3 regions of the Rhodococcus huquni genome follow, and region 2 is predicted to be linked to each of the others. Evidence: predicted binding sites of a transcription regulator. Region 2 holds the regulator's gene; each other region holds the start of a gene.
The links. The regulator LexA, encoded in region 2, represses DNA repair genes until DNA is damaged. The targets are predictions, from matches to a motif close to CGAACANNTGTTCG.
Positions count from the first base shown of each region.

Region 1 (3,274 bases), on a different contig from region 2:
AGTCACCGAGCGACTTGGGTCGAAGACTCCCCTCCACGTCGCCGTCGCCGGTGACCAGCTCGGCCGAGACTTGCGATTCGTCGTCGAACGATTCTTCGTGATCCGGCGTCATCGCGAACGCCCGAGGTACGAGAGTGCCGACCGCAGGGCACCCGAGGTATCGGCCTCGGGCTCGGCAGCGAGCACGGCGTCGGTTGCCGGTTCGGCCTGTTTCAGGGTGAACCCGAGACCGACCAGGGCTTCGATGATCTGTTCGCGGACCGATCCGGGTGCGGCGCCCGGTGTGGGGGTGGGCCCCGCCGTGGTCGCCACCGCGTCGACTTTGTCTCTGAGCTCCACGACCATTCGCTCCGCTCCCCGCTTGCCGATCCCCGGCACACGGGTGAGCGCCGATACGTTCCCCTCGGCGAGTGCACCGCGCAGCGCATCGGGATCGAGAACGGCCAGAGTAGCCATCGCGAGGCGAGGGCCGACCCCGGAGACCGTCTGCAGAAGGCCGAACAGCTCCTTGGATTCGGCGTCCCCGAAGCCGTAGAGCGTCATCGAATCCTCGCGCACGATCATCGCCGTCACGAGTCGGGCATCGGTGCCCCGCTTCAGCGACCCGAGAGTGGTCGGCGTGGCGTTGATTCGGTACCCGACCCCCGACGCCTCGATGACCACGTGATCGAGCGCGATGTCGAGAACTTCGCCTCGGACGGACGCGATCATCGGGTACCTGCCTTCTTCACTCGAGTGCTGGCCTGGGCCAGTCGGGCCTGATACCGACGCTTCTGTTCGGCGGCCGCCGCTTCTGCGCGTTCCATCCGCTCGATCATCGGTGCGCGCCAACAATGACAGATCGCAAGCGCGAGCGCGTCGGCGGCATCGGCAGGCTTGGGAGCTTCAGCCAAGGCGAGGATGCGGGTCACCATCGCGGTGACCTGCGACTTGTCTGCTGTTCCGCTTCCGGTGACGGCGGCCTTGACCTCGCTGGGGGTGTGAAATCGAACGGGAATTCCGCGCCGGGCCGCCGCAAGCGCCACCACGCCACCCGCCTGCGCGGTCCCCATCGCGGTTCGGACGTTGTGTTGCGAGAACACCCGCTCGACCGCCACGACTTCCGGACGGTAGCGATCGAGCCAGGACTCTGCCGCTTCCGACACCTTCAACAGCCTCAGCGCGAGATCGAGATCGGGCGGCGTCCGAACGACGTCGACGGCCACCGGCTTGACCGCGCGGCCGGTGCCGCCGTCGACCACACCCAGACCGCACCTCGTGAGTCCGGGATCAACTCCCAACACCCGCACACGAACCCCTCTCGATACCGAACAGCTGTTCGACAGCCTAGCGGTGTGCCGTGAAGATGAGACGAACCGACACGACACGGAATCCAACGGCACAGATGCGAGCGAGAGGGTGAACCGGCAACCGGTCCACCCTCTCGCTTCGGACGCTTCGGCGCCTCAGGAATCTTCGCGGTACGTCAGTCTTCGTCCAACTCGGCGAGCACGTCGTCCGACAGGTCGATGTTCGTGTACACGTTCTGCACGTCGTCCGAATCCTCGAGGGCATCCACGAGCTTGAACACCTTGCGAGCACCGTCGGCATCGAGCGGAACCTCGACAGATGCACGGAAATCCGCGTCGGCGGAGTCGTAGTCGATACCGGACTCCTGCAGGGCAGTACGCACTGCGACGAGGTCGCCGGGCTCACTGACGATCTCGAAAGCCTCACCGAGGTCGGTGACCTCTTCGGCGCCGGCGTCGAGGACCGCACTGAGCACATCGTCCTCGGACTGCTCACCCTTCTCCAGGGTGACGACACCCTTGCGGGTGAACAGGTACGCCACCGAGCCGGGATCGGCCATGTTGCCGCCGTTGCGAGTCATCGCGGTGCGGACTTCGCCGGCCGCGCGGTTGCGATTGTCCGTCAGGCACTCGATCAGAACCGCCACCCCGCTGGGGCCGTAGCCCTCGTACATGATGGTCTGCCAGTCGGCGCCGCCGGCTTCCTCGCCTGCACCGCGCTTGCGGGCACGCTCGATGTTGTCGTTGGGAACCGACGTCTTCTTCGCCTTCTGAATGGCGTCGTACAAAGTGGGATTGCCCGCCGGGTCGCCACCGCCGGTACGAGCCGCCACCTCGATGTTCTTGACCAGCTTCGCGAACGCCTTGCCACGCTTGGCGTCGATCGCTGCCTTCTTGTGCTTGGTGGTGGCCCATTTGGAGTGGCCGCTCATGCGTTTCGAACCCCTTTCACGCTGCATTCGACACGCCGGTATGCGCATTGACAGCTTTGCCGATGTTACCTGCACGTCGTGGTCACCCGACGCTACCGCCACCATTTCTGTAGGCGGACTATTGGCCATTTGTTTGATTGTTTGCATACAATACAAACATGTTGATGCGTGTGGATCACGGGTCGAGCACTCCCCTCGGCGAGCAGATCGCCGCCAACGTACGAGGAGCATTCCTACGCGGCGACGTGCAGCCGGGCGATCGTCTGCCCTCCGCCCGCGCTTTGGCGGACTCGATCGACGTGAACCTCCATACGGTGCTCCGGGCCTACGCCACCCTCCGCGACGAGGGGCTGATCGAACTGCGCCGCGGACGCGGGGCCATCGTCCGCACGGACACCACGCCGTCACGAACCGCGCTCGAGCAGGCAGCGAAGAAGTTCGTACGGGAGGCCAGGTCGTGGGGCCTCGGCACAGAACAGATGATTCGCCTGGTCGAGGAGGCCGCAAGATCATGACGTCCACACCCCGGAATACATCCACGCAGAGACGTACTGCGTCGGCCGCGCTGACCGCGCTACCCCTGTTCGTACTGCTCGGCGCCGTCGCGGTGTGGGCGGGCGAACTCCCGCCGGTGATCGCGGTGCACTGGTCGGGGACCACTCCGGACCGTTTCGGCGATACGACCACCTATCTCTGGTTCGCGCTCGCAGTCGCACTGGCGTCCACGGTCGCTGCGGCAGTCGTGGCACTGCGCAGGAGCGCCGACGACCGCCTGTGGTTGCCCGCGACCGCACTGATGTCCTGGACCGCCGCATCCGTCTGGATCATGAGCGTGTCCCTCACCCTCGATGCGGACAGCCCACAGGACTCACGAATCGGATTCTGGATCGCGGTCCCTCTGCTGGGAGTCGCGTGGGCGCTGCTCGCGTTCGCACTCGCACCTGCTGCTCCGACCATTCCGTCCGGGAGCAACCCGACCCTCGACACACCGCTCTCCCCCACCGAACGTGCGTCCTGGACCCAGCGCGTGCGAGGCCGATGGGCAGTGGCTCT
Region 1 is NZ_JBUYWE010000001.1:358,315-361,588, reverse strand. Features, by position in the region: gene ruvB (Holliday junction branch migration DNA helicase RuvB) at 1-112, opposite strand, end outside; gene ruvA (Holliday junction branch migration protein RuvA) at 109-711, opposite strand; gene ruvC (crossover junction endodeoxyribonuclease RuvC) at 708-1,289, opposite strand; gene ACZI8R_RS01745 (YebC/PmpR family DNA-binding transcriptional regulator) at 1,466-2,221, opposite strand; gene ACZI8R_RS01740 (GntR family transcriptional regulator) at 2,380-2,736, shown strand; gene ACZI8R_RS01735 (hypothetical protein) at 2,733-3,274, shown strand, end outside.
Region 1: a site for LexA is predicted at 1,308-1,321, ahead of ruvC (crossover junction endodeoxyribonuclease RuvC). Genes of this name have one in related genera too.

Region 2 (3,274 bases):
CGAATCCTCAAGATGATGGACGGCGTACTGCGCTCGCGCTGACACCGAACGGTGCCATCAGGAGCTGCGGTCAGGGTCCTCTGCCTCGGCCTTCGATGCCTGATGCTCGCGGAGTTCCTTGATCTCGCGCGCGAAGTCGTCAGCAGAACTGAAGGATCGGTACACCGAGGCGAAACGCAGGTAGGCGACTTCGTCCAGGTCGCGGAGTGGACCCAGGATGGCGAGCCCGACCTCGTTGCTGGGGATCTCGGCAGAACCGGAGGCACGTACGGCGTCCTCCACCTGTTGCGCCAGAAGATTCAAGGCGTCGTTGTCGACCTGACGCCCCTGGCACGCACGGCGAACACCGCGCACCACCTTTTCGCGACTGAAGGGCTCCGTGACGCCACTTCGCTTCACCACGGACAGGATTGCCGTTTCGACGGTCGTGAACCTGCGACCGCATTCGGGGCAGGATCGGCGTCTGCGAATCGCCTGGCCCTCGTCTGCCTCACGCGAATCGACTACACGTGAATCAGGGTGCCGGCAGAAAGGGCAATGCATGGCGGTTCCTTCGTCGTAGCCGACGCGACCGCGACTTTCCGCAACGAATGCACGATGCCGACGCGACCACGCAAGGTGGTGTGACTGACAGCATTCGAGAATACTCGCTCGACTCGCATCATCACGCATGCATCCGCCCTTGCGGGTCAGCTCTACGGTGCCGGAACCACGAGGCTCTGACCCGAGTGGAGCGAGGAGTTCGACAGCGCATTGAGATCCATGATCCGATCGACCACCTGCCCTGCCGGCAGCTGAGGCGCGATTCGAGCGGCAACATCGGTCAACGACTCGCCTGAGCCCACCTGAACGACCTCTGTCGTTTCGGTCAGCCCTGCTTCGCCGCTCGCTGTCACCGCATAGGCCACGACACCGAAACCCAGAAGAATTGCGGTGGTGGCCAGAACGGTCATCAGCATCGTGCGCCAACTGACGTCCACATCGACCGAGTGATGGTCGGCCTGCGATACCCGGACGTGATCCGCGCGGTAGCGGACGGCACCGGAGTCCGGTCGTCGCGGATCCCGGCGCCGCTCCGCGATCCGCCGCTCCCGAACCACATCCGCCCGGACGACATCCGCCTCGCGTCCGAATTCTGCCTCCGCGTAACCCACCGCTCGCCTGTTCAGAACCGCGCTGCTCATCTGGTACCTCCGGTAGTCGATCACCCTGTTCGATCAGACGTTCGAAAGAACGTATGTTCGATTTCTACCACGGCGGTCCGACAATGTCGCCATTTCCGGCGACACGAATCGAACAAATGTTTGATAACGGCTGGAGAAGTCGCTAGATTCGTGGCAGAACGCACAGCAGGGACCACCCGAGCCCACACCGAAGCCCGCACCCACGACCGCGCACCCACGGAGGCACGCAGCATGAAGGACGACAGCTCGCCCGAAGATTCGAACGTGGCAGGTGCGGCCGCAGGGTCCAGCGCCGACAGCGCCCCGAATCCTGCCGAGCTCACCGACCGTCAGCGGCGCGTCCTCGAAGTCATTCGTGCGTCGGTCACCGAACGCGGATACCCGCCGAGCATCCGCGAGATAGGTGACGCCGTGGGGCTCACCTCCACTTCGTCGGTGGCCCACCAGATGCGCACACTCGAACGCAAGGGATTCTTGCGTCGGGACCCCAATCGCCCTCGCGCCGTCGACGTTCGCGGCCTCGACGAGGTTGCAGCGGACGTAGCCGCCGGCGCTCAGCCCGCGCGGACCATGCGCCCCACTCTCGTCGCCCAGAATGCACCGGAGGGTGCAGACGGCGCGGCTCTACCGGAACCCACGTTCGTTCCGGTCCTGGGCCGGATCGCAGCGGGCGGGCCGATTCTGGCAGAGGAGGCCGTGGAGGACGTGTTCCCACTTCCGCGCGAGTTGGTCGGCCAGGGCTCACTTTTCCTGCTGAAGGTCGTCGGTGAATCGATGGTCGACGCCGCCATCTGCGACGGTGACTACGTCGCCGTCCGCCAGCAGAACGTCGCGGACAACGGCGACATCGTTGCTGCGATGATCGACGGAGAGGCCACCGTGAAGACGTTCAAGCGCACGGACAAAGAGGTGTGGCTGATGCCGCACAACGAGTTGTTCGACCCCATTCCCGGCAACGACGCCGTGATCCTCGGGAAGGTCGTCACCGTCGTACGCAAGATCTGAACCACGAATACGCGAAAGGGCCGTCCGATTGCTCGGACGGCCCTTTCGCTGTCGAAAGATGCCGGCGGTCAGAGATTCAGGCCACGGCCGATGATCTCTTTCATGATTTCGGTGGTGCCACCGTAGATGGTCTGCACGCGGGAGTCCATGTATGCCTTGGCGATCGGGTACTCCTTCATGTAGCCGTACCCGCCGTGGAGCTGAAGACACCGGTCGATCAGACGCACCTGAGCCTCGGTGGTCCACCACTTCGCCATGGCTGCTTCCTGAACGGTGAGCTTCTCGGCGTTGAGTTGTTCGATGAACTTGTCCACGAGCACTCGTGCGGCCGTTGTCTCGGTGGCGAGTTCGGCAAGAACGAATCGCGTGTTCTGGAAGCTTCCGATCGACTTGCCGAAGGCCTTACGGTCTCGGCAGTACTGAATGGTCATGTCCAGGGCGGACTCCATCGCCGCAACGGCGACCACGGCGATCGAAAGGCGTTCCTGCGGCAAGTTCTTCATCAGATACAGGAAGCCCATGCCCTCCTCGCCGAGGAGGTTCGAGCCCGGAATCCGCACGTCGGTGAAGGACAGTTCTGCAGTGTCCTGGGCCTTCATCCCGATCTTGTCGAGGTTACGGCCGCGCTCGAATCCCTCCATTCCGCGCTCCACGACGAACAGGCTGAATCCCTGGGCGCCCTTGTCGGGGTCGGTACACGCGACCACGATCACGATGTCGGCGTTGATTCCGTTCGTGATGAACGTCTTGGACCCGTTGAGGATCCAGTCGTCACCGTCGCGCACGGCACGGGTCTTGATGCCCTGCAGATCACTGCCCGTTCCCGGCTCTGTCATGGCAATGGCGCTGATCAGTTCACCCGAAGAGAAGCCGGGCAGCCAGCGCTGCTTCTGCTCGTCGTTGGTGAGGTCGAGCAGGTAGGGCGCCACCACATCGTTGTGCAGGGTGAAGCCGATGCCACTGCACCCGGCCCTCGTGGTCTCCTCCGTGACGATCGCGTTGTACCGGAAGTCCCGTACTCCCCCGCCGCCGTACTCCTCGGGCACGGCGGTGCTCAGATAGCCCTGCTTCCCGGCCTCGACCCA
Region 2 is NZ_JBUYWE010000004.1:186,037-189,310, reverse strand. Features, by position in the region: gene hrpA (ATP-dependent RNA helicase HrpA) at 1-42, shown strand, start outside; gene nrdR (transcriptional regulator NrdR) at 58-543, opposite strand; gene ACZI8R_RS10155 (LysM peptidoglycan-binding domain-containing protein) at 696-1,184, opposite strand; gene lexA (transcriptional repressor LexA) at 1,416-2,189, shown strand; gene ACZI8R_RS10145 (acyl-CoA dehydrogenase family protein) at 2,258-3,274, opposite strand, start outside.

Region 3 (3,274 bases), on a different contig from region 2:
GCTCGCCGGTGTGTTCGGCATCAAGGCGCACGTACGTTCACATCCGAAGCCGTCGATGGAAATTCTGGGTCTGGCCGATGAATGACGTGTATGCCCGCACAGCGCAACGGGTTCCGGTACTCGCAGATCAGATCGATCCACCCGCAGGCGCCCCGAGCTTTCCGGCCGCCGAGATGCTGGACGTCGAATGGATGGCGCAGCGCGTAGCGGACACGGGGCGCAGGTGGGGGAGCGTCGATCCGCGCGTCAACGGCACGCTGTGGTGGTACTCGGCAAGCTCGACGTTGACGGGAATCCCGGTGGCCACGGCGATGCTCACCGGGTTCGCGGCTCAGCCGCAGCTCGCGGATGCCACCGCCTTCCTGCGGCCGGACGGCTACTTCGGGGGCTTGCGCGGTGACACATTTCTCTCGATGCACGATGGGATGTCGCGCTTGGCGGAGGAGCTGGCTGGAACGCTCGGTGACCTGATCGCGGCGCTCGCCGAGGCCTCGGGTGTTCGTCCCCGGGCGTTGTGGGCGATCGCCACCGATTCCGTGGCGAACCGGGCGCTGGATGCGGGAGATGCTTCGGGTGGTCGCCTGTTCGGTAGCGCGTTCGCGCAGCGCTTGGTCGAAGAGATGCGGGGCGCGGGTGCACCCATGCCGTCGACCCGCTTCGTCGACGTGACCGCTGGTAGCCGGAGCAGGAGATTCACTCAGCGTGCGTCCTGCTGCCTGATCTACGAGGCCCGTGAGAACAAGTGCACGAGCTGTCCCAAACGGCTGCCGTCCGACCGGCTCGCAGACCTTCGGAAAATTGTCTCTTGACCTAAACCATTGTTCAGGTTGCACGGTTGTGTGACACCGCGAGACACGCGGATGTACTCACACCGAGGAGAATCGAATGTCTTCCACAGAGAACGTCGTCACATCCGCTGGTTCCGTCACTCCCATCCGGTATGTGCGGAGCTTGGCGCGCTGGGAGGCTGTTGCGCTCGCGACCGTGGGCGCAGTGGTCGGCAGCGCCCTGATCTGGGCACTGTTCACTGCCTTCGGTGCATCGTTCGAGATTCTCGACGGCGAATCGGTGCACGAGGTCGGGGTGAGCGGGGTGGCGACCAGCGCCGGAATTCCGGTCCTGGTCGGTGTCGCCCTGGCCGCACTCGTCTCGTACATGTGGGTCGGCGTGATTCGTGTCGCGCAGGTGGTCGGCGCGGCGCTGCCCCTGGTCACGATCGCGGGTTCGTTGTCGGCGGATGCCGACGTGGCGACGCGAGTGGGCCTGGCCCTGATGCACGTGGTGGTTGCAGGTTTCGTCGTCGTCGGACTGGAGTTGATGCGTAGGCGTATCGCTGCGACGAAACCCTGAACAGCGCATGTTCGAGGTCGGCTGCGGAAGTGGCCGACCTCGATTTGTCGATTGACCTTCTGGGTCGGCGAGTGGCACACTCTAGATAATCGAACATCAGTTCGATGGTGCGTCTTCCCCGGTGGCATCTTCGTTCGTGACCAGACTCGAGTCCGGTGTGAAGAGGTGCAGGTAGATGGGGTGGGGGAATGGTCCTCCGACATGGTCGGAGATGGAGCGAGTGCTCTCCGGCAAACCGAGTCGGGTGCCCGCCGAGCAGTTGTTTCCCGGCGATGGCAGCGACAGTCCGGCGTGGTCGCGCAAGCGCGGTGAGTACCAGGCCGATGTTCGGCCACCCAGTGCTTCTTCAGTGCCCTACGCCGAACTGCATGCGCATTCTTCGTTCAGCTTCCTCGACGGGGCCTCGTCGCCGGAGGAGATGGTCGAGGAGGCGGTGCGGCTAGGACTCGAAGCCATCGCACTCACGGACCACGACGGGTTCTACGGAGTGGTGCGATTCGCCGAGGCCGCGCAGGCGCTCGGCATGCCGACAGTGTTCGGATCCGAACTGTCGCTCGACTCGGCCCCGCGGGCCGGCTCTCCGGACCCGGGCGGATCGCACCTTCTGGTGTTGGCGCGTGGGCAGGAGGGGTACCGACGGCTCTCGCGTGCCATCGCCACCGCACACATGGTGGGCGGGGAGAAGGGGAAACTTCACTACGACATCGACGAGCTTGCGGACGCGGCCGGTGGGTACTGGCAGATCCTGACCGGTTGCCGCAAAGGCCACGTGCGCCGCGCGCTTCTGGAAGGCGGCATCGATGCCGCGGAGCATGAACTGCGCCGGCTGGTCGACCTGTTCGGGGCGGATCGGGTCACCGTCGAACTGACGCATCACGGTGTCGCCGAGGACGACGAACGCAATGCCTTGCTCGCGAAACTTGCAGAGATACACAGTCTTCCGATCATCGCTACCACGGCTGCACACTTCGCGAACCCGGAACGCAGGCGGCTGGCAATGGCCATGGCGGCCGTTCGTGCCCGGAGCAGTCTCGACGACTCGGCCGGCTGGTTGGCGCCCACCGGTGGCGGGCACCTCCGTTCCGGTGACGAGATGTCGAGGTTGTTCGCGCAGTACCCGGAGGCCGTTGCGGCCGCAGCCGAGTTGGGCCGCGAATGCGCATTCGATCTGAAACTGATCGCGCCGCAACTTCCTCCGTTCGATGTTCCGGCAGGTCATACGGAAGCGAGCTGGCTGAGGCAGCTCACGATGGAAGGTGCTGCGCGAAGATACGGCTCTCCCGAGCAGCGGCCGGACGCCTATCGGCAGATCGAACACGAACTGCGCATCATCACCGAACTGAACTTTCCCGGTTACTTTCTGGTGGTCCACGACATCGTCTCGTTCTGCAAGAACAACGACATCCTGTGTCAGGGACGAGGGTCTGCCGCCAACTCGGCGGTGTGCTTCGCGATCGGCATCACCAACGTGGACCCGGTGACCAACAAGCTGCTGTTCGAAAGATTCCTGTCGCCGGAGCGGGACGGGCCACCGGACATCGATGTGGACATCGAATCGGATCGCCGTGAAGAGGCCATCCAGCACGTATATACGAAGTACGGCCGCAGATACGCGGCGCAGGTGGCGAACGTCATCACCTACCGAGGAAAGTCGTCCGTCCGCGACATGGCTCGAGCCCTGGGCTTCTCGCAGGGGCAGCAGGATGCGTGGAGCAAACAGGTGAGCAGATGGTCCGGCGTCGGCAAGGAGACCGGCACCGATATCCCGGCTCCGGTGCTGGAACTCGCCTCGCAGATCGAAGGATTCCCTCGGCATCTCGGCATCCACTCCGGCGGCATGGTCATCTGCGACCGTCCGATCGCGGACGTGTGCCCGGTGGAGTGGGCTCGCATGGAGAACCGCAGTGTTCTGCAGTGGGACAAG
Region 3 is NZ_JBUYWE010000003.1:56,509-59,782, reverse strand. Features, by position in the region: gene ACZI8R_RS06805 (ABC transporter ATP-binding protein) at 1-85, shown strand, start outside; gene ACZI8R_RS06800 ((2Fe-2S)-binding protein) at 78-809, shown strand; gene ACZI8R_RS06795 (DUF6069 family protein) at 886-1,350, shown strand; gene ACZI8R_RS06790 (error-prone DNA polymerase) at 1,526-3,274, shown strand, end outside.
Region 3: a site for LexA is predicted at 1,441-1,454, ahead of ACZI8R_RS06790 (error-prone DNA polymerase). Genes of this name have one in related genera too.